DNA from 2 places in the Streptomyces sp. NPDC057877 genome. Region 1 is predicted to be linked to the other one. Evidence: riboswitches for the same ligand, from Rfam matches in the RefSeq annotation. Region 1 holds a riboswitch; the other holds the start of a gene.
The links. A riboswitch is a leader RNA that binds a small molecule or an ion and turns the genes downstream of it on or off. The one in region 1 is predicted to bind glycine.
Positions count from the first base shown of each region.

Region 2: it holds a riboswitch for glycine, as region 1 does, so the genes downstream of both, gcvT (glycine cleavage system aminomethyltransferase GcvT) here and gcvP (aminomethyl-transferring glycine dehydrogenase) in region 1, are expected to answer to the same signal.

Region 1 covers NZ_JBHVMS010000001.1:874,289-879,458, reverse strand. Annotated here, with positions in the region: gene ACFVQG_RS03880 (MerR family transcriptional regulator) at 1-678, shown strand, start outside; gene ACFVQG_RS03875 (DNA polymerase IV) at 735-2,117, shown strand; gene ACFVQG_RS03870 (PRC-barrel domain-containing protein) at 2,458-2,805, opposite strand; glycine riboswitch at 2,969-3,064, shown strand; gene gcvP (aminomethyl-transferring glycine dehydrogenase) at 3,241-5,170, shown strand, end outside.
Region 2 covers NZ_JBHVMS010000011.1:37,250-42,419, forward strand. Annotated here, with positions in the region: gene glyA (serine hydroxymethyltransferase) at 1-1,154, opposite strand, end outside; gene gcvH (glycine cleavage system protein GcvH) at 1,169-1,546, opposite strand; gene gcvT (glycine cleavage system aminomethyltransferase GcvT) at 1,670-2,788, opposite strand; glycine riboswitch at 2,937-3,032, opposite strand; gene ACFVQG_RS30465 (AAA family ATPase) at 3,225-3,896, shown strand; gene ACFVQG_RS30470 (enhanced serine sensitivity protein SseB) at 3,976-4,743, shown strand; gene ACFVQG_RS30475 (enhanced serine sensitivity protein SseB C-terminal domain-containing protein) at 4,947-5,170, shown strand, end outside.

The DNA of each region.
Region 1 (5,170 bases):
AGAAGCAGCGGCGACGGTACGGCTGGGGGTGCCCCCGGACGCAGTCCGGGGGAGAGCGGTCCGTACCCTCCCCCAAGCTCTCGGCTCCGCTCGAACGGGGGGTATCCCCAGGTCAGGGCGGCCGATCACGCTGTGCAGCGCGCGGCGGCCGTGGTCGGCGGCGGAGGGGCGGCGTCCATGGCATCCGAAGAGATCGGCTACCGGGGTCCGACGGCGTGTGCCGCCGCCGGGATCACCTATCGGCAACTCGACTACTGGGCCCGTACCGGGCTCGTCGAACCGAGCGTGCGGCCCGCCCACGGGTCGGGGACACAGCGCCTGTACAGCTTCCGGGACGTTGTCGTCCTGAAGATCGTGAAGCGGTTCCTCGACACCGGGGTGTCCCTGCAGAACATCCGTACCGCCGTGCAGCATCTGCGGGAGCGCGGCTTCCGGGATCTGGAGCGGATGACGCTGATGAGCGATGGTGCCACGGTCTACGAGTGCACCTCGCCCGACGAGGTGCATGCCCTGCTCCAGGGTGGTCAGGGGATCTTCGGGATCGCCGTGGGGGTCGTGTGGCGGGACGTCGAGAGCGCGCTTTCGCAGTTGCACGGGGAGCGCATCGACACCGGGGAGACGCTCGTCGGGCACAACCCGGCGGATGAGCTGGCGCGGCGGCGCAATCGGGCGGTGTGAGGCCGACGGGCCGTCCTCGCGGGGCATTGTCAGTGGCGTGAGGCAGCATCGGAGATGTGAGAACCGCGCCCACGATCCTGCATCTCGACATGGATGCCTTTTTCGCCTCGGTGGAGCAGGCGTCCAAGCCGAGCCTGCGCGGCAAGGCCGTGATCGTCGGCGGGCTGGGGCCGCGGGGTGTGGTGGCCACCGCGTCGTACGAGGCCCGGGTCTTCGGGGTGCACTCGGCGATGCCCATGGCGCAGGCGCGGCGGCTCGCGCCGAACGCGGCGTATCTCGTGCCGCGGTTCCAGCTGTACCGGACGATCAGCGAGCAGGTCATGGAGCTGCTGCGGGCGCTGTCGCCGCTGGTGGAGCCGCTCAGCCTCGATGAGGCGTTCGTCGATCTGGAGGCCGGGGGAGCGGCCTGGGACGAGACGTCGGCGCGGCTGGTCGGGGGCAGGCTCCGGGCGGACATACGGCGGGTCACGGGGCTCACCGGGTCGGTGGGGCTGGCCGCCTCCAAGATGCTCGCGAAGATCGCCTCCGAGCAGGCCAAGCCCGATGGGCTCGTGGTGATCGAGCCCGGCACGGAGCGGGCGCTGCTCGGGCCGATGTCGGTGCGGACCCTGCCGGGGGTGGGGCCCGCGACGGGGGACCATCTGCGGCGGGCCGGGATCACCACGGTGGAGGAGATCGCGGAGGCGGGGGAGGACGAGCTGGTCCGGCTGCTGGGCAAGGCGCACGGGCACGCGTTGCACGCGATGGCGTTGGCGCGGGATGAGCGGCCGGTGGTGGCCGAGCGGGAGACCAAGTCGGTGTCCGTGGAGGACACGTACGACGTGGACATCCATGACCGGGTGCGGGTGGGGCTGGAGGTGCAGCGGCTGGCGGACCGGTGTGTGCGGCGGTTGCGGGGGGCCGGGTTGTCCGGGCGGACGATCGTGCTCAAGGTGCGGCGCTACGACTTCTCCACGCTGACGCGGTCCGAGACGTTGCGGGGGCCTACCGATGATCCGGCGGTGGTGCGGGAGGCGGCTGGGCGGTTGCTGGAGTCGGTGGACACGACCGGGGGTGTGCGGTTGTTGGGGGTGGGGGTGAGTGGGCTTGCCGATTACACGCAGGAGGACTTGTTCGCTCAGGCGGCGGGGGAGCGGGGGGAGGAGGCGGAGGCCGTGGGGGAGGGGACCGCGGATGACGGGGGTCGTGAGCAGGGCGAGGACGTCGGTGAGCGTCGGTGGCTGCCGGGGCACGATGTGCGGCACGCGGAGTATGGGTACGGGTGGGTGCAGGGGAGCGGGGTGGGGCGGGTGACGGTGCGGTTTGAGACGCCGGGGTCTCTGCCTGGGCGGGTGCGGACGTTCTTGGTGGGGGATCCGTTGTTGGTGGGGGTGGATTCGTTGCCGCTGGTCGCCGACGGTGCGCCCGGGGCCGGGTCGGTGGACGGGGTTCTTGGCTGATCCGGTGCTGTTGCTGGGCGGGGGTGGGTCGCGCGGTCCAGCGCTGGCGGGGTGCTGCCCGCGCCCACTCGTGCCGCCTGCGTCCACTCGTGCCGCCTGCGTCCACTCGTGCCGCCCGCGCCCACCCGTGCCGCCTGCGTCCACCCGTGCCTGTGCCCACCCGTACCGCCCCAGCGGCACGACTGCCCGCACGCTAGGCGGATTGGGCGGGCTGCGAGGGGGGCACGGCGGGTGGCAGTTCGAGTGGGCGAGGCGGGCGGTGTAGATCAGGCAGTTGGGCAGGGCAGGGCAGGGCAGGTCAGGGCAGGGCAGGTCGGGGCTCAGGGGTAGGGCCGTTGGCTCAGGCCTCCGCGTCCTCCGGTGTGGTGGAGGGAGGGGTCACGTCCAGGCCGTAGTGGTGGTAGAGCTGGAGTTCCTGTTCGGGTGAGAGGTGGCGGCCCACGCCGAAGTCGGGGGCGTCCTTGATGAGGGTGCGGTCGAAAGGGATGTGCAGGGTGCCTTCGACGAGTTCGCTGGGTTCGAGGGGGACGAAGGCGTCTCTGCTGAAGAGGCCGGTGCGTATGGCGGCCCACTCGGGGACGCCGGTGGCGTCGTCGAGGTAGATTTCGTCGATCGTGCCGATCTTGACGCCGTTGCGGTCGAACGCCTTGCGGCCGATCAGGTTGCGCGGATCGATGTCGGTCTGCACGGGCCCTCCAACTGGTCGCAAGTCGTCCGTTACGGTCGGCTCTCAGGGGGTTCTAGGCGTTCTCCAGCGGTTTGTGCTTGATTACTACGAAAGAGCACATTGAGAGTGGCGGCCACTCGAAGGACCGGGTCTTGTGTGCGCTGGTACGCTGACGAACGGCTGCTGACCCCGTGCGGGAGAGTCCTCCAGACACCATCGGAGGCGCCGAAGGAGCAAATCCTCCCCGGAATCTCTCAGGCCCACGTACCGCACGGACGAGGTCACTCTGGAAAGCAGGGCGGGTGTCGACGGCGTCCGCCCTCACCGACGGTGAAAGCCGGAAGCCCCCACGGGCGACCGGTGAAGCTCTCAGGTTGAGATGACAGAGGGGGAGGCCGTCGGGGCACCCGTGCCGTGGTGTCCCTCGAAGGTCGCGTCTGACCAGGAGGCCTCCGCATGACCGCCCAGCGCATTCCCCTCGCCGAGCTTGAGAAGGGCATTCCCTTCGAGCAGCGTCATATCGGACCCGACCAGGAAGCGCGGGCCAAGATGCTCGCGCAGGTCGGCTACGGCTCGCTCGACGGGCTGACCGCCGCCGCGGTCCCGGCCGTGATCAAGAACGTCGAATCCCTGGAGCTGCCCGAGGCGCGCACCGAGGCCGAGGTGCTGGCCGAGCTGCGGTCGCTGGCCGACCGGAACCAGGTGCTCGGCTCCATGATCGGGCTCGGTTACTACGGGACCTTCACCCCGCCGGTCATCCTGCGCAATGTCATGGAGAACCCGTCCTGGTACACGGCTTACACGCCCTACCAGCCGGAGATCTCTCAAGGGCGGCTCGAGGCCCTGCTGAACTTCCAGACCGTCGTCGCCGACCTCACCGGGCTGCCGACCTCCGGTGCCTCGCTGCTCGACGAGGGCACGGCCGCCGCCGAGGCCATGGCGCTGTCGCGGCGCATGGGCAAGAACAAGAAGGGCCTCTTCCTGGTCGACGCGGACGCGCTGCCGCAGACCATCGCCGTGATCCAGACCCGCGCCGAGCCGACCGGGGTGGAGGTCGTCGTCGCCGACCTGAGTGACGGCATTCCGGCCGAGGTCGCCGAGCGTGAGATCAACGGCGTGCTCCTTCAGTACCCGGGCGCCTCCGGTGCCGTGCGGGATCTTGAGCCGGTCATCGCGCGGGCCCATGAGCTGGGCGCGGTCGTCACCGTCGCCGCCGATCTGCTCGCGCTGACGCTGCTGAAGTCGCCGGGCGCGCTGGGCGCGGACATCGCGGTCGGCACGACCCAGCGGTTCGGTGTGCCGATGGGCTTCGGCGGGCCGCACGCCGGTTACATGGCCGTACAGGAGAAGTTCGCGCGCAGCCTGCCCGGGCGGCTCGTGGGTGTCTCCGTGGACGCCGACGGGCACAAGGCCTACCGCCTCGCGCTCCAGACCCGTGAGCAGCACATCCGCCGGGAGAAGGCCACCAGCAACATCTGTACCGCACAGGTGCTGCTCGCCGTGATGGCCGGGATGTACGCCGTGTACCACGGGCCCGAAGGGCTGAAGGGCATCGCCCGCCGCACCCACCGGTACGCCACCATCCTCGCCGCGGGCCTCACCGCGGGGGGTGTCGAGGTCGTGCACGGCTCCTACTTCGACACGCTGACCGTGCGGGTCGCCGGGCGCGCCGGTGCGGTCGTCGAGGCCGCGCGGCGCAACGGGGTGAACCTGCGGCTGGTCGACGCCGACCACGTCTCGATCGCCTGCGACGAGACCACGAACCGGGCCCGGCTGAGCGCCGTGTGGGACGCCTTCGGGGTCGAGGGTGATGTCGAGGCGCTGGACGCGGAGGCCGGGGACGCGCTGCCGGGGGAGCTGCTGCGGAGCGACGAGTTCCTGACCCACCCCGTCTTCCAGCAGCACCGGTCCGAGACGGCCATGCTGCGGTATCTGCGGCGGCTCGCCGACCGGGACTACGCGCTCGACCGCGGCATGATCCCGCTGGGCTCCTGCACCATGAAGCTCAACGCCACCACCGAGATGGAGCCGGTCACCTGGCCGGAGTTCGGGCAGCTGCACCCGTTCGCGCCCGCCGAGCAGGCGGAGGGCTACCTCACGCTCATCCGTGAGCTGGAGGAGGGCCTCGCCGAGGTCACCGGGTACGACAAGGTGTCGCTCCAGCCCAACGCCGGGTCGCAGGGCGAGCTGGCCGGGCTGCTCGCCGTACGCGGGTACCACCGGGCCAACGGCGACGCGCAGCGGACCGTGTGTCTGATCCCGTCCTCCGCGCACGGGACCAACGCGGCGAGCGCCGTGATGGCCGGGATGAAGGTCGTCGTCGTGAAGACCGCCGAGGACGGCGAGGTCGACGTCGACGATCTGCGGGCGAAGATCGAGCAGTACC
Region 2 (5,170 bases), on a different contig from region 1:
GCGACCTCGGCGAAGTCCTCGGCGGTGAAGCCGCGGGTGGCCAGGGCGGGCGTGCCGATCCGCAGACCCGAGGTGACCATGGGGGGTCGCGGGTCGTTCGGGATGGCGTTGCGGTTGACGGTGATGCCGACCTCGTGGAGACGGTCCTCGGCCTGCTGGCCGTCCAGCTCGGAGTCGCGCAGGTCCACCAGGACCAGGTGCACGTCCGTGCCGCCGGACAGCACGTCCACGCCGACCGCCCTCACGTCGTCCCGCACCAGGCGCTCGGCGAGGATACGGGCGCCTTCCAGGGTACGGCGCTGCCGCTCCTTGAAGTCCTCGCTCGCCGCGACCTTGAAGGAGACGGCCTTGGCCGCGATCACATGCTCCAGCGGGCCACCCTGCTGACCTGGGAAGACCGCGGAGTTGATCTTCTTGGCCAGCTCGGCCGTGGAGAGGATCACACCGCCGCGGGGGCCGCCCAGGGTCTTGTGGGTGGTGGTGGTGACCACGTGCGCGTGCGGCACCGGGTTGGGGTGCAGCCCGGCCGCTACGAGACCGGCGAAGTGCGCCATGTCGACCATCAGGTACGCGCCGACCTCGTCCGCGATCCGGCGGAACGCGGCGAAGTCCAGCTGCCGCGGGTAGGCCGACCAGCCCGCCACGATCAGCTTCGGCCTGCTCTCCTTGGCCAGCTTCTCGACCTCGGCCATGTCGACCCGGCCGTCCTCGCCGACGTGGTAGGCGACCACGTCGTAGAGCTTGCCGGAGAAGTTGATCTTCATGCCGTGGGTCAGGTGCCCGCCGTGCGCGAGGTTCAGGCCCATGATCGTGTCGCCGGGCTTCAGCAGCGCGAACATCGCCGCCGCGTTGGCCTGCGCGCCCGAGTGCGGCTGGACGTTGGCGTGCTCGGCGCCGAACAGCTCCTTGACGCGGTCGATGGCGATCTGCTCGACCACGTCGACGTGCTCGCAGCCACCGTAGTAGCGGCGGCCCGGGTAGCCCTCGGCGTACTTGTTGGTGAGGACCGAGCCCTGCGCCTCCATCACCGCGACCGGCGCGAAGTTCTCGGAGGCGATCATCTCCAGCGTGGCCTGCTGGCGGTGCAGCTCGGCGTCGACCGCGGCGGCGACGGCCGGGTCCAGCTCGTGCAGGGGGGTGTTCAGGACAGACATCCGGTTACGACTCCTCAGCCGGCGGTGTGGGCGGCGTACTCGTCGGCGGAGAGCAGGTCGGCGGGCTCCTCCGAGACCCGCACCTTGAACAGCCAGCCACCCTCGAAGGGGGCGGAGTTCACCAGCGACGGGTCGTTCACCACGTCCTCGTTGATCTCGGTGACCTCGCCGGACACCGGCGAGTACAGGTCGCTGACCGACTTGGTCGACTCCAGCTCGCCGCAGGTCTCACCCGCGGTCACCGTGGAGCCCACCTCGGGGAGCTGGGCGAAGACGACATCGCCGAGCGCGTTGGCCGCGAACTCGGTGATGCCGACCGTCGAGACGCCGTCCTCGGCGACCGACAGCCACTCGTGCTCCTTGCTGTAGCGCAGCTGCTGGGGGTTGCTCATGACCTGGATTCTCCTGTACGCGGGGAGGTGCTGATGACGAGGGGATATCTGAAAAGCCCGGTGAAACCGCTGGTGAGCGGCGTGCGTGTGCGCGGGGTCACGGGGGACCACCGCGTCCAGTGTCTACTTCCGCCGCTTGTAGAACGGCAGCGCCACGACCTCGTAGGGCTCGTGGCTGCCTCGGATGTCCACACCGACCCCGGCCGTGCCCGGCGCCGAGTGCGCGGCGTCGACGTACGCCATCGCGATCGGCTTGCCCAGGGTGGGGGAGGGGGCGCCGGAGGTGACCTCGCCGATCACCTGGCCGTCGGCGACGACCGGGTACCCGGCGCGCGGCACCCGGCGGCCCTCGGCGACCAGGCCGACCAGCACGCGCGGCGGGTTGGCCGCGGCCCGCTCGGCCGCCTCGGCCAGCGCCGTACGCCCGACGAAGTCGCCCTCCTTCTCGAACTTCACCACCCGGCCGAGACCGGCGTCGAAGGGCGTCAGGGAGGTGCTCAGCTCGTTCCCGTACAGCGGCATGCCCGCCTCCAGGCGCAGGGTGTCCCGGCAGGACAGCCCGCACGGCACCAGACCCGCGGCCTCGCCCGCCTTGGTCAGCGCCTGCCACAGCTCCACGGCGTGCTCCGGCTTCACGAACAGCTCGAAGCCGTCCTCGCCGGTGTAGCCGGTGCGCGCGATCAGCGCCGGGACGCCCGCGACCGTGCCGGGCAGCCCGGCGTAGTACTTCAGGCCGTCCAGGTCGGCGTCGGTGAGGGACTTCACGATCGCCGGGGACTCGGGGCCCTGCACGGCGAGCAGCGCGTAGGCGTCCCGGTCGTCGCGCACCTCGGCGTCGAAGCCCGCGGCGCGCCCGGTCAGCGCGTCCAGCACGGTCTGCGCGTTGGAGGCGTTCGCGACCACCAGGTACTCGGTCTCGGCGAGCCGGTAGACGATCAGGTCGTCCAGGATGCCGCCGTCCTGCTGGCAGATCATGGTGTAGCGGGCGCGGCCGACACCGACGGAGGCGATGTTGCCGACGAGGGCGAAGTCCAGCAGGGCCGCCGCCTGCGGGCCGGTGACCGTGATCTCGCCCATGTGGGAGAGGTCGAAGAGTCCGGCCCTGGTGCGCACGGCGTTGTGCTCGTCGCGCTCGGAGCCGTAGCGCAGGGGCATGTCCCAGCCCGCGAAGTCGGTCATCGTCGCGCCCAGCGCGCGGTGCACGGCGTCGAGCGCGGTACGGCGGGGTTCGGTGCTGCTCATCGGTCGGTCGTCTCCAGGGCATGACGGCGGGGGCGAGGTCATTCCTCCCCATCTGTCATCGGAACCTGAGAGGTTCGTCATGACCGCGTACGGCATGACTTGCACCTTGGGTGGGACCACCAGAGGGCGGCCCGCTTTTCAGATGTGCCTCGCCCGCGCGGTAACGGGGCCTGAGAGATTCAAGGGAGGGACTTGCTCCTTCGGCGCCCCAGCGGCTGGCTGGGGACTCTCCCGCGCGGATTCAAACGGCCGGTATGCAGTTGGCGGGCACATCATTGCACGCATCGACGCGGGGCGGCAGGGGGAGTCTTCGCACAGCGCTCTGTAGCGGGCTTGTTGCGGGAAGCGCACAAAAAGACGAGTCGCCCCGTATTACCTTCGCTTTACAGTCGATGGGCAGGGAAGCACGTGAACCGCCCCAGGGAGGACGATCACGGTGAACAGGACCACGGCGGCGTACGCCACCACCTCGGGTCTCGCGCTGCCCAAGCAGCCCGCCGCCCCCGCCCGCGAGGCATGCCTTCCACGGCCTTCCCCCGTCCTGCGCGACCTGCGCGAGCGCGGCGGCCGCAGTCCGCACGCCCTTCTCTTCGGACCCCGTGACCTCGTCGTGGTCACCGGACTGCCCGGCAGCGGCAAGTCCACCCTGATGCGGCGCGCGGTCCGCGCCCGGCGCATCGACTCCCAGGACAGCCGCGACCGCTGGGACAGCCGTACGCCGTCCTGGCTGCCGTACGCCGTCTACCGCCCCCTCGTCCGGTTCGCCCACTACGCGGGGCTGCGCCGCGCCCTGCGCGCGGACGAGCCCGTCGTCGTGCACGACTGCGGCACCCAGGCCTGGGTGCGCGGCTGGCTGGCCCGCGAGGCACGCCGCCGGGGCGGCGCCCTGCATCTGCTGGTCCTCGACGTCACCCCGCAGCAGGCCCTGGAGGGCCAGCGCGAACGCGGGCGCGGTGTCTCGCGGTACGCGTTCCGGCGCCACCGCGGCGCCGCCGCCCGGCTGTTGCGCCGGGTGGAGCGCGGCGACCTGCCCGACGGCTGCGGCTCGGCGGTCCTGCTCGACCGCGACGCGGCGGACACCCTGCGCCGGATCGGCTTCACGGGCTGAGCGGGGGCCGGGGGCGTCCGGGCGGCACCCGCTAGCCTTTTCAGCCACACCAGCAGTGGTACGGAGCAGGCGGTAACAGATGGACTTCCCGGCGCAGGCACACCCCCATTCGCACGGCGGATGGCCCGGCAACGAACTGGAGGAGGTGCTCTCCGCCTCCCTGGGCGTGCCCTCGGCGGGCGCCCGGATCGTCGAGGTGCTGGGCCGCAGCTTCCTGTGGGTGCCGCTGCCCAGCGGCGGCGGCCCGGACAGCGGCCCGCTCGACCTGCCCAGCCTGGAGATCGACGGCCAGGCCTACGTCCCCGTCTTCAGCTCCGAGGAACAGCTCCGCCAGGTCGCCGGTCCGCACATGTCGTACACCGTCGCCCCCGCCGTGGAGTTCGCCCGCGGGCTGCCCCCGCAGGTCGGCATCGCCGTCAACCCGGACGGCGTGGTCGGCATCCCGCTGCCGCCGCAGGCCGTGGCCGAACTCTGCCGGGCCGGGCGCACCCCGCTCGACGGCCTCGCCAGCGGCGGCCGGGTCCGCCTCTTCGAACCCGACTGGCAGGACGACCCGGTCGACTTCCTCACCGCCGCCGCCGCCGAGTTCGCGTCCACCGGCGTGGTCCGCTCGGCCCGCCGCTGTCTCGCCGCCATCGAGACCGACGAGCCGGTCATGTTCGTCGGCGTCGAACTCTCCCAGTGGGAGGGCGACCTGCGCCTCCTCCCCATGGACGCCCTCTCCCGGGCCCTGACCAAGTCCCCCGTCAAGTGGCAGGTCAACCTGCTCCTGATGGACGTAACGGACGACCCGGTGGTCACCTGGCTGAGGGAAAAGGTCCGGCCGTTCTACCAGCAGGGAACATAGGGGACCTTTCGTCGCCGGGCAGCGCGGCTTCCCCGGGGGACGCGGGGCTGTACCGATGCGCGGCGCCGCCGCGTGGGCGCGAGCAACCACGACGAACCCGCACGCGAAAGACCACGCGCGCACACCCCGACCCCGCGAGCACGCCGGAGGCTTACGCTAGGGTCACAACCGAGCAGGCGCGTTGTACGGAGGGGCGTAAAAAGGTGAGCGCTGGCACCGCCGCGGCCGGTCAGGTCGAGCACATGCTGCGCCAGGTGACGCCCGGGCGCTACGACGCCTACGAGGCCCTCCTGCGCGCGCTCGCCACCCCGTCCTCCGGCCGGATCTGGATGCTGCTCTGGCACGGCCAGTCCGGTTCCCCCGACGCCCAGTACGGCAACATGGAGATCGACGGCTTCGGCTACGCCCCCTGCGTCACCTCCGCCCA